Regions from separate parts of the Streptosporangium sp. CA-115845 genome, predicted to be linked through region 2. Evidence: riboswitches for the same ligand, from Rfam matches in the RefSeq annotation. Region 2 holds a riboswitch; the other holds the start of a gene.

Evidence for each region. A riboswitch is a leader RNA that binds a small molecule or an ion and turns the genes downstream of it on or off. The one in region 2 is predicted to bind glycine.
Region 1: it holds a riboswitch for glycine, as region 2 does, so the genes downstream of both, gcvP (aminomethyl-transferring glycine dehydrogenase) here and gcvT (glycine cleavage system aminomethyltransferase GcvT) in region 2, are expected to answer to the same signal.

The regions. Positions count from the first base shown of each region.
Region 1 covers NZ_CP191988.1:4,271,317-4,278,484, forward strand. The annotation lists gene ACQP0P_RS21710 (FHA domain-containing protein) at 1-46, shown strand, start outside; gene ftsR (transcriptional regulator FtsR) at 73-723, shown strand; gene ACQP0P_RS21720 (bifunctional nuclease family protein) at 803-1,273, shown strand; gene ACQP0P_RS21725 (MerR family transcriptional regulator) at 1,418-2,038, shown strand; glycine riboswitch at 2,054-2,146, shown strand; gene gcvP (aminomethyl-transferring glycine dehydrogenase) at 2,329-5,184, shown strand; gene ACQP0P_RS21735 (tetratricopeptide repeat protein) at 5,300-6,082, shown strand; gene ACQP0P_RS21740 (hypothetical protein) at 6,259-6,579, opposite strand; gene ACQP0P_RS21745 (alpha/beta hydrolase family protein) at 6,684-7,168, shown strand, end outside.
Region 2 covers NZ_CP191988.1:1,921,735-1,928,902, reverse strand. The annotation lists gene ACQP0P_RS11115 (FtsX-like permease family protein) at 1-2,574, opposite strand, end outside; gene ACQP0P_RS11110 (ABC transporter ATP-binding protein) at 2,571-3,281, opposite strand; gene ACQP0P_RS11105 (PadR family transcriptional regulator) at 3,347-3,934, shown strand; glycine riboswitch at 4,005-4,103, shown strand; glycine riboswitch at 4,106-4,190, shown strand; gene gcvT (glycine cleavage system aminomethyltransferase GcvT) at 4,231-5,322, shown strand; gene gcvH (glycine cleavage system protein GcvH) at 5,319-5,708, shown strand; gene ACQP0P_RS11090 (L-serine ammonia-lyase) at 5,779-7,155, shown strand.

The DNA of each region.
Region 1 (7,168 bases), 2.3 Mb from region 2:
CAAGTTCCGCCTCGTCTTCCTCACCCGCGGCGCCGCTGGAGGATGATGAGCTCGCAGGCCGCTCGTGCGCACATGAGCATCGGGGAGGTGCTCGCTCTCCTGCAGGGCGAGTTCCCCGATGTCAGCATCTCCAAGATTCGCTTCCTGGAGGGCGAGGGGCTGATCGAGCCGGAGCGCAGTCCCTCCGGCTATCGCAAGTTCACCTACGCCGACGTCGAGCGGCTCCGCTACATCCTCAGCGAGCAGCGTGATCGCTACCTGCCGCTGCGCGTGATCAAGGACCATCTGGAGGCGGCCGACCGCGAGGAGCGCCCGGCGGCCCGGCCGCGCGCCGTCCCCGACGACGCGCCCCCCGAGGTCCGCCTCACCCGCGAGGAGTTCCTCGCCGCCGCCGAGCTCGACGAGGAGACCCTCACGGAGCTGGAGGACTACGGTCTGCTGGCCGCCGTGGCCCGCTACTACGACGCCGAGGCACTGGTCGTGGCCCGCAGTGTGGGCGCCCTGGCCGCCTTCGGCCTGCGTGCCCGCCACCTGCGGGCGGTCAAGGCCGCCGCGGAACGCGAGGCGGGGCTGGTGGAACAGGCCGTCGCCCCGCTGCTGCGCCGTCGCGGTCCCGGCGCGATCGACCAGGCGGACGAGACGGCGAGGGAGATCTCCGGTCTCCTGCTGGAATTGCACGCCTCGTTGCTGCGTTCCGGAGTCCGTGGGGCACTGGGCCGGTGAGAGCCTGACCAGGCACTCGTACCCCCACGAGTGTTACGTTGAACAAACCGGTCGGAATCCAGCGAAGACGGAGCAGCCCGTGTTGCAGATGGAGGTCGTGGGCGTTCGAGTTGAAATGCCCTCCAACCAGCCGATCGTCCTGCTGAAAGAGACGCATGGGGAGCGTTACCTACCTATCTGGATCGGCATGACGGAAGCCACGGCGATCGCCATGGCCCAGGCCGAGGAACCACCACCCCGGCCACTTACCCATGACCTGTTCCGGGACGTGCTCGAAGGGCTCGGAGTCAGGTTGAACACTGTCAACATCGTCGCCTTACGTGACGGCATCTTCTTCGCGGATCTCGTGTTCTCCAACGGGGTCGAGGTGAGCGCGCGTCCTTCCGACTCGATCGCCTTGGCACTTCGCACCGGCGCACGTATCTTCGCGAGTGAGGACGTGGTACAGGAGGCAGGGGTGATCATCCCTGACGACCAGGAGGACGAGGTGGAGAAGTTCAGGGAGTTCCTTGACACGATCACGCCCGAGGACTTCGGCCGCGCGGGGTAGGAATTTCGGTGCATTTACGCTTCACGACGCGCCGGGTGGGGTCGTTGACTGGACTTGGCCCCAGTCCTACGGTGCAAGTGAAACCTGCGGTCGTGCGTAAACCCCCAGATCAGGCCGTGGGATGAGAGAAAGCCGGAGGTCCGCGTGGCGGTCAGCAGCGGCGAGGGTAGAAACGCCGACCAGGATGACCCGGAACGGCGCCAGTCGGCACGTCAGCGCGCGGGTGAAGAGGGTCTGCTGTTCGACGGGCAACCGGTGAAAGTGCCCGCCGACATCGGCTACAGGGGGCCGACGGCCTGCTCGGCGGCAGGAATCACCTACCGGCAACTCGACTACTGGGCACGTACCGGCCTGGTCGAGCCCACCGTGAGAGCCGCCCACGGCTCCGGCTCCCAGCGGCTGTACGGCTTCCGTGACATTCTGGTCCTCAAGGTTGTCAAGCGCCTTCTCGACACCGGTGTCTCCCTCCAGCAGATCCGCATCGCCGTGCAGCACCTACGGGAGCGTGGCGTCAACGACCTGGCCCAGATCACGCTGATGAGCGACGGGGTGAGCGTCTACGAGTGCACCTCGCCCGACGAGGTCATCGACCTGCTCCAGGGCGGCCAGGGAGTCTTCGGTATCGCGCTGGGACGGGTGTGGCAGGAGGTGGAGGGCTCTCTCGCGGATCTTCCCGGCGAACGCGCGGAGTCGGGCGGGGGCCCTTTAGGCGATCATCAGGCCGATGAGTTGGCCCGTCGTCGCAGAGCACGACGAACCGGGTAAACTCGGACTCGCCACTGACCCTGTGCGGGAGAGACCCCGACCGCGATCGGGGCGCCGAAGGAGCAACCTCCCCGGAATCTCTCAGGCACCCTGTACCGCACGGACGAGGCAACTCTGGAAAGCAGGCGCGCCCGCCAGGTGCGTCTCACCGACGGTGCAAACCTCCCGGCAAGGGCAGGTGAAGCTCTCAGGTAGCGACCACGTCGTGATGACAGTCGTGATGACAGAGGGGGAGAACCGGCATACGCCCGCGCCCAGCACCGGTCTCCACCCCGCCCGAGAGGCTTCTCATGACCGATCTGTCATCGCTCAGCGAACTCGCCCCTCCGCCGTTCGCGACCCGTCACATCGGGCCCGACGACGCCGACCAGACCCGCATGCTGGAGGCGGTCGGATTCGCCTCCGTCGCCGACCTGGTCGCGGTGGCCGTGCCCGAGGCGATCCGCTCCTTCGCCCGGCTGGGTCTGCCCCCGGCGGCAGGGGAGTCCGAGGCCCTCGCCGAGCTGCGGGTCCTCGCCGGACGCAACACCGTGCTCACCTCGATGATCGGCCTGGGCTACCACGACACGATCACCCCGGGTGTCATCCGCCGCAACCTCCTGGAGAACCCCGGCTGGTACACCGCGTACACGCCCTACCAGCCGGAGATCTCCCAGGGCCGGCTGGAGGCCCTGATCAACTTCCAGACCGTCGTCTCCGACCTGACCGCCCTCGACGTCGCAGGGGCCTCCCTGCTGGACGAGGCCACCGCCGCGGCCGAGGCGATGACCCTGGCCCGCCGCGCGGGCCGCACCTCGTCGAAGGTGTTCGTGGTCGACGCCGACGCGCTGCCGCAGACCAAGGCGGTGTTGCGCACCCGCGCCGAGCCGCTCGGCATCGAGCTGGTCGAGAGCGACTTCACCGGAGGGCTCCCCGACTGCTTCGGCGTGCTCGTGCAGTACCCCGGCGCCAGCGGCAGGATTCGCGACTTCCGCGCCATCGCCGACGCCGCCCACGCGCGCGGTGCCCAGGTGGTCGCCGCCGCCGACCTGCTCGCCCTCACCCTCCTGGCCGCGCCGGGCGAGCTCGGCGCCGACATCGCGGTCGGCTCCTCGCAGCGCTTCGGCGTCCCCCTCGGCTTCGGCGGTCCGCACGCCGCCTACATGGCGGTCCGTGACGGCCTCCAGCGCCAGCTGCCCGGCCGCCTGGTCGGCGTCTCCCAGGATGTCGAGGGACGTCCCGCCTACCGGCTCGCGCTGCAGACCCGCGAGCAGCACATCCGCCGCGAGAAGGCCACCAGCAACATCTGCACCGCGCAGGTGCTGCTCGCCGTGATCGCCGGCATGTACGCCGTCTACCATGGCCCCGAGGGGCTGCGCAGGATCGGCCGCCGCATCCACCGGCACGCCGTCGTGCTCGCCGAGGGGCTGCGCCAGGGCGGCGTCGAGGTGGTCCACGACACCTTCTTCGACACCGTGCTCGCCCGTGTGCCCGGGCATGCCGCCGGAGTCGTCGCCGCGGCCCGGGAGAACGGCGTCAACCTGCGCCTGGTCGACGCCGACCACGTGGGCGTCACCTGCGACGAGAGGACCGAGGTCCTCCATCTGGAGCAGGTCCTGGCCGCCTTCGAGGTCAGCGGCACCGTGCTGGCCGACCTGGACGCCGCCGCGCACGACGCGCTGCCCGGCGCGCTGGCGCGGGTCGGCGACTACCTCACCCACCCGGTCTTCCACCGCCACCGCTCCGAGACGGCCATGCTGCGCTACCTGCGCAGGCTCCAGGACAAGGACGTCGCGCTGGACCGGTCGATGATCCCGCTGGGCTCCTGCACCATGAAGCTCAACGCGACCACCGAGATGGAGCCGATCACCTGGCCGGAGTTCGCCGGGCTGCATCCGTACGCGCCGGAGGACCAGGCGGCGGGCTACGCCGAGCTGATAGGGGAGCTGGAGCGCTGGCTGGCCGAGGTCACCGGTTATGACGCCGTGTCGATCCAGCCGAACGCCGGCTCCCAGGGCGAGTACGCCGGCCTCCTGGCGATCCGCGCCTACCACACGGCGCGTGGCGAGTCGGATCGTGACGTCTGCCTGATCCCCTCGTCCGCGCACGGCACCAACGCCGCCAGCGCCGTGATGGCCGGCATGCGCGTCGCCGTGGTCGCCTGCGACGACAACGGCAACGTGGACCTCGACGACCTCGTCGCGAAGATCGAAAAGCACCGCGACCGGCTTGCCGCGATCATGGTGACCTACCCGTCCACGCACGGCGTGTACGAGGAGACGATCGTCGATGTCTGCGAGCTGGTGCACGAGGCCGGCGGGCAGGTCTACGTCGACGGCGCCAACCTCAACGCGCTGGTCGGCCTGGCCAGGCCGGGCGAGTTCGGGGCGGACGTCTCCCACCTCAACCTGCACAAGACCTTCTGCATCCCGCACGGCGGCGGCGGCCCCGGTGTCGGCCCGGTCGCGGTCCGCGCCCACCTGGCCGGCTACCTGCCCGGCCACCCGCTGCGCGGCGGCTCGGCGGTCGGCCCGGTCTCGGCCGCCCCGTACGGCTCCGCGGGCATCCTGCCCATCTCATGGGCCTATATCCGGATGATGGGCGCCGACGGGCTGAAGGCGGCCACCGAGCAGGCCGTCCTGTCGGCCAACTACCTGGCCCGCAGGCTCGGTCCCCACTACCCGGTTCTCTACACCGGCCGCGGCGGCCTCGTCGCCCACGAGTGCATCATCGATCTGCGCCAGATCACCAAGGAGACCGGGGTGACGGTCGACGACGTGGCCAAGCGCCTCGTCGACTACGGTTTCCACGCGCCGACCATGTCCTTCCCGGTGGCCGGCACGCTGATGATCGAGCCGACCGAGAGCGAGGACCTGGCCGAGCTCGACCGGTTCTGCGAGGCGATGATCGCGATTCGCGGTGAGATCGAGAAGGTCGCCTCCGGCGCCTACGACAGGGTCGACAATCCGCTGCGCAACGCCCCGCACACGGCCGGCAGCCTCGTCGCCGACGAGTGGGAGCACCCCTACACCCGCACCGAGGCGGCCTACCCGCTGCCCTCGCTGCGCGAGGGCAAGTACTGGTCGCCGGTCCGCCGCATCGACCAGGCCTACGGCGACCGCAACCTGGTGTGCTCCTGCCCTCCCCTGGAGGCGTACGAAGACTGATCCTCACCGTGGCCCGCGTCTCGCGAGAACCACGTATCCGTAGGGAATGCGGGAGGACGGACGGCGCCCCGAGTCGTTAGGCTCGGGGCGTCTCCGTATCCGGGAAGGACCCTGCATGCCTGAGGTGGACACCCGTCCCTTGGACACCGCGCGAAGACTGGCCGAGTCCGGCGACCTCGACGGCGCCGCCGTGATCTTCGCGGAGCTGGCCGCCGACCCCGGCGAGCCCGATCGGGCACAGGCGGCGGTGGGCCTCGCCGTGGTGCTCCAGGAGCGCGGAGACGTGCCGGGCTCCCGCGCGGCCGCGCGCACCGCGCTGGCGACAGGGCACCCGGAGTTCGCCGCCCAGGCCGCCTGCCTGCTCGCGGGGAGCTTCGAAAGGGAGGGCATGGCCGACCAGGCCCGCGCCGCCTGGCAGGCCGCGCTGGGCGTCGGCCACCCCGCCTACGTCCCGTCGGCGCACATGGCCCTCGCCAGGCTCGCCACGGGCGCGGAGGACGCCGAACGGTCGCTGCGTGACGCGCTGGCCACCGGCGACCCGGATGTCGCCCCTCGTGCCGCTCAGCGGCTGGCGGAGGCGCTCATCGAGGAGGGTGAGCCGGGGGAGGCCGCCCAGGTGCTGCTGGAGGCGCTCTCGGTGCCGGACGCGGCCGAGGTGCCGAGGCTGCGGGTGATGCTCGGCATCGCCCACCTGGAGCTGGCGTGCGCCGAGTTCTCCGGTGCGATCGAGGAGGGCGGCGACGTCGAGACCGGCGCGCTGGCCATCGAGCTCCTGGCCCGCACGCTCCCGCTCAGAGGACGCGGCGAGGACGCCGAGCGTGTCTGGCGCTACGGCCTCGACAGCGCCGACGCCGACCTCGCCGGCGAGGTCCGCCTCCGCCGGGGCCGCGACGTCTGAATCCCGCGACGTCTGAATCCCGCGACGTCTGAATCCCGAGACGCCCTCCCCCTGGGACGGCTGGGCCCGGGCTCCGGGGCGGTGTCCGGGGCGGTGTCCGGCGTGACCGTGACGCACCCGATGGAATGCCGGTCGCTCCGGGGACCGGCGCTGGTCCCGCAGGTGGTCCGGAACGGTCAGTCGCGTCCCCGCCGGCGGCCCAGGGCGTGGGCGACGTTGATCGCGACGATGCCGCCCCAGGCCAGCAGCAGTCCGGCGCTGCCCGCCTCGGACGCCGCGATGGCGGTCAGCGGGATGCCGATGCCCATCGAACCGAGCGCGATCGAGATCGAGGAGTTCCCGGTCTTGCGTGGCCGCGCCCCGCGTACCCCGGCGGCGTGCATCTCGGCGTGTACCCGTTGGGCGATGGTCGCGTCCAGGCGTGACACGAACGACTCGACGAGGGCGGTTTCGTACTCCGGGCCGAGATCACGGCGGGCCTCGAGAGTGGCATGCATGTCCTGGCGGATATCTTGGTAATCCTGCACCCTTCGATTGTTCTCCTTCGCCCCGCCGCCAGGCATCAGTCGTTAGGACGAGATCCGTGTCCATCTCCGAGCCCATGTCCCTCCCGGGCACCGTCCCGCCTCTGGAGATCGCGACTCCGCACGGGCCGGCCCTGGTGGAGATCGACGAGGTGGCCTCCCCGCGCTTCCTGCTGGTGCTCACCCACGGCTCGGCCGGGGGAGTGGACGCCCCCGACCTGCTGGCGGTGCGGGACGCCGTGACGGCGGCCGGCGGGACCGTCGCGCGGGTGCTCCAGCCGTTCCGGATGCGCGGTGCCCGCGCGCCGGGCTCGGCGGCCAGACAGGACGAGGCGTGGGAGACGCTGGTGGCCGTCCTGCGCGAGCGCTACCCGGGGCTGCCGCTCGCGCAGGGCGGGAGGAGTAACGGGGCCAGGGTCGCCTGTCGTACGGCCCGGCGGGTCGAGGCCCGCGTGGTCGTCGCGCTGGCCTTCCCGCTGCACCCGCCGGGCAAGCCGGAGCGGTCACGCGCCGGGGAGCTGCGCGCGGCAGGTGTGGATGTGCTGGTGGTGAACGGAGACCG
Region 2 (7,168 bases):
CCCCTCCAGGACGATCAGCCGGGCCAGCGAGCCCCCCGACCAGCCCGAGGCGCGCAGCGCGGCCAGTTCGGTGTCGCGCTCCCGTACCCCCAGGTAGAGCACGTCGGCCACGGCCAGCACCGCCAGCCCGAACATCACCGCGACAGCCGCGTAGTCGGCCGGGCGGGCCTGCACCACTATGGCGTCGCCGAGCAGCGAGCCCACCACCCGGCCGCGGAAGCCGTAGGTGACGCCGAGCAGCACCGTCAGCCCGAAGACCGCGGCCGCGAGCGTCGCCGCGCCCAGCAGGGTCCGCCCGGGGGACCTGGTCAACCCGCTCACCGCGAGCCCGGCCACCCCGCGCGGCGAGCGCGCCCTGCGCGGCAGCCGCACGGCCGGCCGCACCGCCTCCGCGGGCGGCACCCGCGAGGCCCGCCAGGCAGGGACCAGGCCCGCCGACAGCGCCAGCATCACCGCCGCCGGGACCGCCAGCCACGCCCGCTGCCCCGGCGGCGCGACCCCTGACCACAGGGCGACAGGCCAGGCCAGCGCGACGGACAGCAGGCCCGCCAGCAGGCCGATGGCGCCGACCTCACAGAGCACGGTCCCGAACAGTTTCGGCCGCGACCAGCCCAGGCAGGCCAGCACGCCGAGCTCGGACCTCCTGGCCCGCACGGTCGCCGCCGCACCGTTGAGCACGAACAACCCGCAGACGGCCAGGACCAGTACGAACAACACGAGCGACTTGCGGTCGGCGGCGTTCAGGATCCGGTAGGCGACGTTCTTGTTCACCCAGTCCTCCCGGAGGGTCAGCGCGGGGCGCCCGAAGGACCCGGCGGGCAGGTCCACCGTCATCGGCGACGGCGACGAGCCGACCGTGATGTCCACCTTCAGTCCGGTGGCCGCCACGATGTCCCTGGCCACCTGACTGATCCGCTCCCGGCTGACCGGATCGGGCCCGGTGACACCGTCGACCCGCACCCGTATGACGCTCAGCGGCGCCCGCGCCGCGGGCCGCCCCTCGGTCCTCTCCGCGATCTCCGCCAGCCACTGCAGGCTGGTGAGAAGCAGGGGCGGCGTCTGGAGGTATCCGGCGACGTTGTCGTTGGGCAGCAGAGCCCGGCCGCCGAGGAGCGCGGCGGTTCGGCCGTCGCCCGGCGTGGCGACCGGTGGGTTGTAGGTCTCCATGGGGAGCCGGGTCAGCTCGCTGAAACCGGGCAGCCTGGCCGGGTCGAACCGTCCGACGACGCGGGACTTGAGGTCCCCGGTGTAGCGTCTGGAGATCGCCCTGCGGTTCAGCGTGCGGAACTGGGTGTCGGATGCCCCGACCGTCGCGCCCGGGAAGTCCTTGGCCACGCCCGCCACCCCCGAGAACCACGGATCCTTCCAGACACCGGACCCGTTCCGCACCGGGAGCGCGGCGAGCTCACGCGCTCCCCGCTGCCGGTACTCGACGGGCCCGGATGCCCAGTACCTCGTCAACGGCACGTAGTGCCCGTCCGACAGGTCCGACCACCGGTCGAGCATCGACTCGTAGACCTGTCCGGCGTCGAGGGTGAGACGCCTGACCTCCTCGCCCCGGTTCGCGGCGAGATAGGGCAGAAGCCTCTTGGCCGGCACGCCCTCGGTGACCTTCTCGGCCGCCTCGGCGGGCAGCCGCCGGATCACGACCTCGTCCCGCTGGTCCGCGTAGGGCACCGAGGCCGCGATCAGCGGGATCTCGTTGGGATCGTCCCTGGCCGCCTTCGCCGTGAGGTAACGTCCCTCGACCATCGCCCCCGCCAACCCGGCCAGCCGGGCCTCGGCATCCGGGTCGACGGCCGCGAGCACGAACGGGAACTCCTGGTAGAGCGGCACGCCCGCCTGGCCGGGCTTCAATCCGTTCCAGAAGTATCCGCCACCGTCGCCCAGACCGGTCCGCGTGGACCAGTAGCCGCGGTCGGGGAGCATCCGCTCGGAGGGGAACGGGCTGGTCCTCGCCGGGTCCTGCGACCAGCCGAGCGAGGTCGCCAACCGGACCCGCCGGCCGCCGGGCAGTTCCTCCTCGGCCGCCTCGACGAACTCTCCCCCGTCCGCGACCTCTGTGAAGTCGAGCGTGACGGGGCGGCGGGTGACGTACTCGTACCGGGGCTGCAGGAACGGGATCCGGGTGAGGCCCCGGTCGGTGACCCGGGTGCGCTCCACGCGCAGCATCGTGCGGTCGCCCTCGTGCAGCAGGTCCGTCACGTCGACCCGGACACCTGCCGTGTGCACGACATGACCGATCATGCCGATCGGGGCGGCGACCTCGACGCCGTTGACCCGCTTGATCCGCTCGTACTGGTCGAAGGTGATCCCCCCGAAGATGCCCGACAGGTAGTTGGCGCGGACCAGCCCCTGCGACCGCTCGATGGCGGTGGCCGAGTTCTCCGGGCGGACCAGGATGTCGTACTGCGCCCGGAAGTTCTCCCCGACGGTGCCGATGATCTCCAGACGCTGGGTCTCGGCGGTGCCGGTCAGCACGGTGAACCCGGTGGCCGCGACCACGATGCCGAGCAGGAGCACCAGTGCCCGGACGAGCCGGTGGCGAAGCTGGGCCCAGACCAGGCGGGTCATCCGAGCCGCCCGATCCGGCCGAGCACGTCCTGGGCGGGCGTCACCCGGTCGTCGCCGGTGATCCGGCCGTCACGCATCCGAACCACCCGGTCGCACGCCGCCGCCACCTCGGGGTTGTGGGTGGCGACCAGCATGGTCATGCCGTACTCCTCCCGCAGGGAGAACAGCAGGTCCACGATCTCCTGGCCGGTGACGCTGTCGAGGTTGCCGGTGGGCTCGTCCGCCAGGAGCAGAGGCGGATGGGCGATCAGCGCCCGGGCGATCGCCACCCGCTGCTGCTGCCCGCCGGAGAGCTCGCCGGGCAGCGCCCGTTCCCGGTCGGCCAGCCCGACCGCGGCCAGCAGTTCCCTGGCGCGGGCCCGGCGGTCGAAGCCCACCCTGCGCGGCAGCACGGGGGCGAGCACGTTGTCCAGCAGGCTCAGCGCCGGGAGCAGGTGGAAGCGCTGGAAGACGAAGCCCACCGCGCGCCGGTGCCGGTCGAGACCCCGGCGCCCGAGATCGTCGACGTGCTTCCCTCCGACGTGGATCTCGCCCCCGTCGGGGAGATCCATCGCACCGACGAGATGGAGGAGCGTGGACTTGCCCGCTCCCGAGGGCCCGGTGAACGCGACCGCCTGACCTGCCTCGACCTCCAGGCCGACCTCGTCGAGCGCCCTGGTGGAGCCGTGGACACGGCTGACGCCTCGCAGGCTGACTTCAACGCTCATGACCGATACATTGTCACAATGTACGAGGGTCCGTGAAGTTCCTATCTTGTGACAATGTAGGAATCATGCCACTTAGCCATGCCGTGCTCACCCTGCTGGCCGACGGGCCCAGCCACGGCTACGAACTCAAGGCCCGGTTCGAGGCGGCGGTCGGCCCCCAGTGGGGCGGCCTCAACATCGGGCACCTGTACCAGATCCTGGACCGGCTGGTCAGGGACGGCCACGTGACCCGCAGCCACGTGACCCAGAGCGACCGCCCGGACAAGACGCTGTACCGGCTGACCGAGAGCGGCGCCGGTGAGCTGCGGGATTGGGCGGGCGCTCCCTGGGTCCGCTCGTCGGGGTTCCGGGACGAACTGTTCCTCAAGCTGCTCGCGGCCACCCGGCTGGGCACGGACGCACTCGGCTCGTTCGTGTCCGCTCAGCGCCAGGCCTACCTCTCGGACCTGGCGGCGCTGACACGCCTGCGCCGCGAACAGGACGACCCTCTGGTGTCCCTGCTCATCGACGCGGCCATCGCGCACACCAGAGCCGACCTGCAGATCGTCGACGGCGCCGAGGAGCGCCTGGCGGCGATGGCCACCGCCGGCGCGGACGTGCACGCCGTAAGGCCCGAGGGCGATGGTCTCCGGGCACTGGGCGAGGGGGCCTGATCCCGGCCGGCAGGCGCGAGGGGATTTCGCTCGGCCGGTGCGGGCGGTTAGGCTGGCCGACGACACCGATGAACCCCGCGCGGGAGAGTGTCCTGACATCCAGGCCAGGACCCCTGAAGGAGCAAGCCCTCCCCGCGAACCTCTCAAGGCAAAGGACCGTGCGGGTAGGTGCCTCTGGAAAGCAGGTCCCACGACCTCGCCGAAGGTGAAAGTCCGGTAAAACCCGGATGAAACTCTCAGGCACCAATGACAGAGGGGGAGGATGATCTCATCTGTCCCTTGTCTGAGGTGCGAACATGTCCCGACCTACGCCGCTGCGCGGCGTGCACGAGTCCCTCGGCGCGACGCTGACCGACTTCGCGGGCTGGCTGATGCCGCTCCGCTACGGCAGCGAGTCCGCCGAGCACAACGCGGTCCGCCAGGCGGCCGGCCTGTTCGACCTCTCCCACATGGGCGAGATCTTCGTGACCGGCCCGCAGGCCGCCGAGGCACTCGACTACGCGCTGGTCGGCCACCTCTCCGCGCTGGCGCCCGGCCGCGCCCGCTACACGATGATCGTCGACGCCGGGGGCCGCGTGCTGGACGACCTGATCGTCTACCGGCTGGCCCCCGAAGAGTTCATGGTCGTCGCCAACGCCTCCAACTACCCCCGGGTGGCCGCCGAGCTGACCGAGCGCGCCAGGGACTTCGACGCCGCGGTGCGGGACCGCTCCGAGGAGTACGCGCTGGTCGCCGTCCAGGGGCCGCGCTCGGTGGAGATCCTGAGCACTCTCACCGACGCCGACCTGGACGGGCTCGGGTACTACGCGGGCCTGCCCGCCGTGGTGGCCGGACACGAGGCCCTCATCGCCCGCACCGGATACACCGGTGAGGATGGCTTCGAGCTGTTCGTCGCGGCCTCGGCGGCGGAACCCCTCTGGACCGCCCTCACCGAGGCGGGCGCGCCGCACGGGCTGGTCCCCGCCGGCCTGTCCGCGCGCGACACCCTCCGCCTGGAGGCGGGCATGCCGCTCTACGGCAACGAACTCTCCGCGGACCTCACTCCGTTCGACGCCGGGCTCGGCCGTGTGGTGAGGTTTGACAAGCCGGGCGACTTCGTCGGCCGGGCCGCCCTCGAACCGCTCAGGGACGTCCCGCCGGCCCGTCGTCTGGTCGGCCTGGTCGCAAGCGGCCGCAGGGTGCCCCGGCACGGGTATCCGGTGGTGGTCGCCGATGACGGCACGGTCGCCGGGGAGGTCACCAGCGGGGCGCCCTCCCAGACACTGGGCAGGCCCATCGCCATGGCCTTCGTGGACAGCGGCCTGTCGTCGGGGCTGGCCGTCGACATCCGGGGCAGCCGCGAGCCGGTCGAAGTCGTCGAACTGCCTTTCTACAGGAGGAAAAAATGAGCAGCATTCCCGAGGACCTGCACTACACCAAGGAACACGAGTGGATCGGCGGCGTCGACGACGGCCTGACCCTCACCGTGGGCATCACCGCCTACGCCGCCGAGGCGCTGGGCGACGTGGTCTACGTGCAGGTACCCGAGGTCGGCGCGTCGGTCGCCACCGGTGACGCCGTCGGCGAGGTCGAGTCGACCAAGTCGGTGAGTGACATCTTCGCACCGGTCACCGGCGAGGTCGTGGAGGTCAACCAGGCGGTCGTGGACGACCCCTCGCTGGTCAACAGCGACTCCTACGGCGACGGCTGGCTGTTCCGGGTACGTCTTGAGGGCTCCGCCGACGACCTGCTGTCGCCGGAGGAGTACACCGCGCTCACCTCGGGTGAGTCATAAGTTCGACGCCTCGCGTCACGGTCACGCGCGTCCCCGGGCGCGCGTGACCGTCCACGCTGGAAGGATTCAGATGACGATCAGTGTCTTCGATCTCTTCAAGATCGGAATCGGCCCGTCCAGCTCGCACACCGGCGGCCCGATGGCCGCAGCCCACAGGTTCGCCCGGGGCCTGCACCGGGACGAGCTGCTGGAGAAGACCGCACGGGTGAGCGCCATCCTGTACGGCTCGCTCGGGCTGACCGGCAAGGGCCACGGCAGCGACAAGGCGGTGCTGCTCGGCCTGTCGGGCGAGAAACCCGAGCTGGTCGACGTCGACACGGTCGACGAGCGGCTGGCCGCCATGCGCGCCTCGGGCACCGTCCGCCTGTACGGCTCCCACGAGATCCCCTTCGTCGTCGGCGAGGACCTCGTCTTCGAACGCAGGATCTCGCTCCCCCACCACCCCAACGGCATGCGCTTCACCGCCCTGTCGGAGTCCGGCGAGACGCTGCGCGAGAAGGTCTACTACTCGGTGGGCGGCGGCTTCGTCGTCGACGAGAACGCCACCGGCGCCGACCGGATCAAACCCGACGACACGGTCCTGCCGCACCCCTTCACCACGGCCGCGGAGCTGCTCGCCCAGTGCGCGGAGACCGGGCTGTCGATCTCCGGGCTGATGCTGGAGAACGAGCGGGCGTTCGGCCGCACCGAAGCCGAGATCCGCGCCCAGCTGCTCGTCCTGTGGCAGGTCATGAGCGAGTGCGTGCGACGGGGTATCGGCAAGGAGGGCGTGCTGCCCGGCGGCCTGAAGGTCCGCCGCCGCGCCCACCAGCTCCACCGGCAGCTGCGGAGCGAGCCGGGAGAGAAGGACTCGCTGCAGACGATGGACTGGGTCTCGCTGTTCGCCCTCGCGGTCAACGAGGAGAACGCCGCCGGCGGCCGGATCGTCACCGCGCCCACCAACGGCGCCGCGGGCATCATCCCCGCCGTGCTCACCTACTACGACCGCTTCGTCCGCGAATCCGATGACGAGGGGGTGATCCGCTTCCTGCTGACCGCGGGGGCGATCGGCGTGCTGTTCAAGGAGAACGCCTCCATCTCCGGGGCCGAGGTGGGTTGCCAGGGTGAGGTCGGCTCCGCCTGCTCGATGGCCGCCGCCGGGCTCACCGAGGTGATGGGCGGCACCCCCGAGCAGGTCGAGAACGCCGCCGAGATCGGCATCGAGCACAACCTGGGGCTGACCTGCGACCCGATCGGCGGCCTGGTGCAGATCCCGTGCATCGAGCGCAACGCCGTCGCCTCGATCAAGGCCATCGCCGCGGCCAGGATCGCGCTGCGCGGCGACGGCCGCCACTTCGTCTCGCTGGACAAAGCCATCAAGACGATGCGCGACACCGGCCGCGACATGCTCGACAAGTACAAGGAGACCAGCCGCGGCGGGCTCGCGGTGAACGTCATCGAGTGCTGAACGCCTCCCCGGA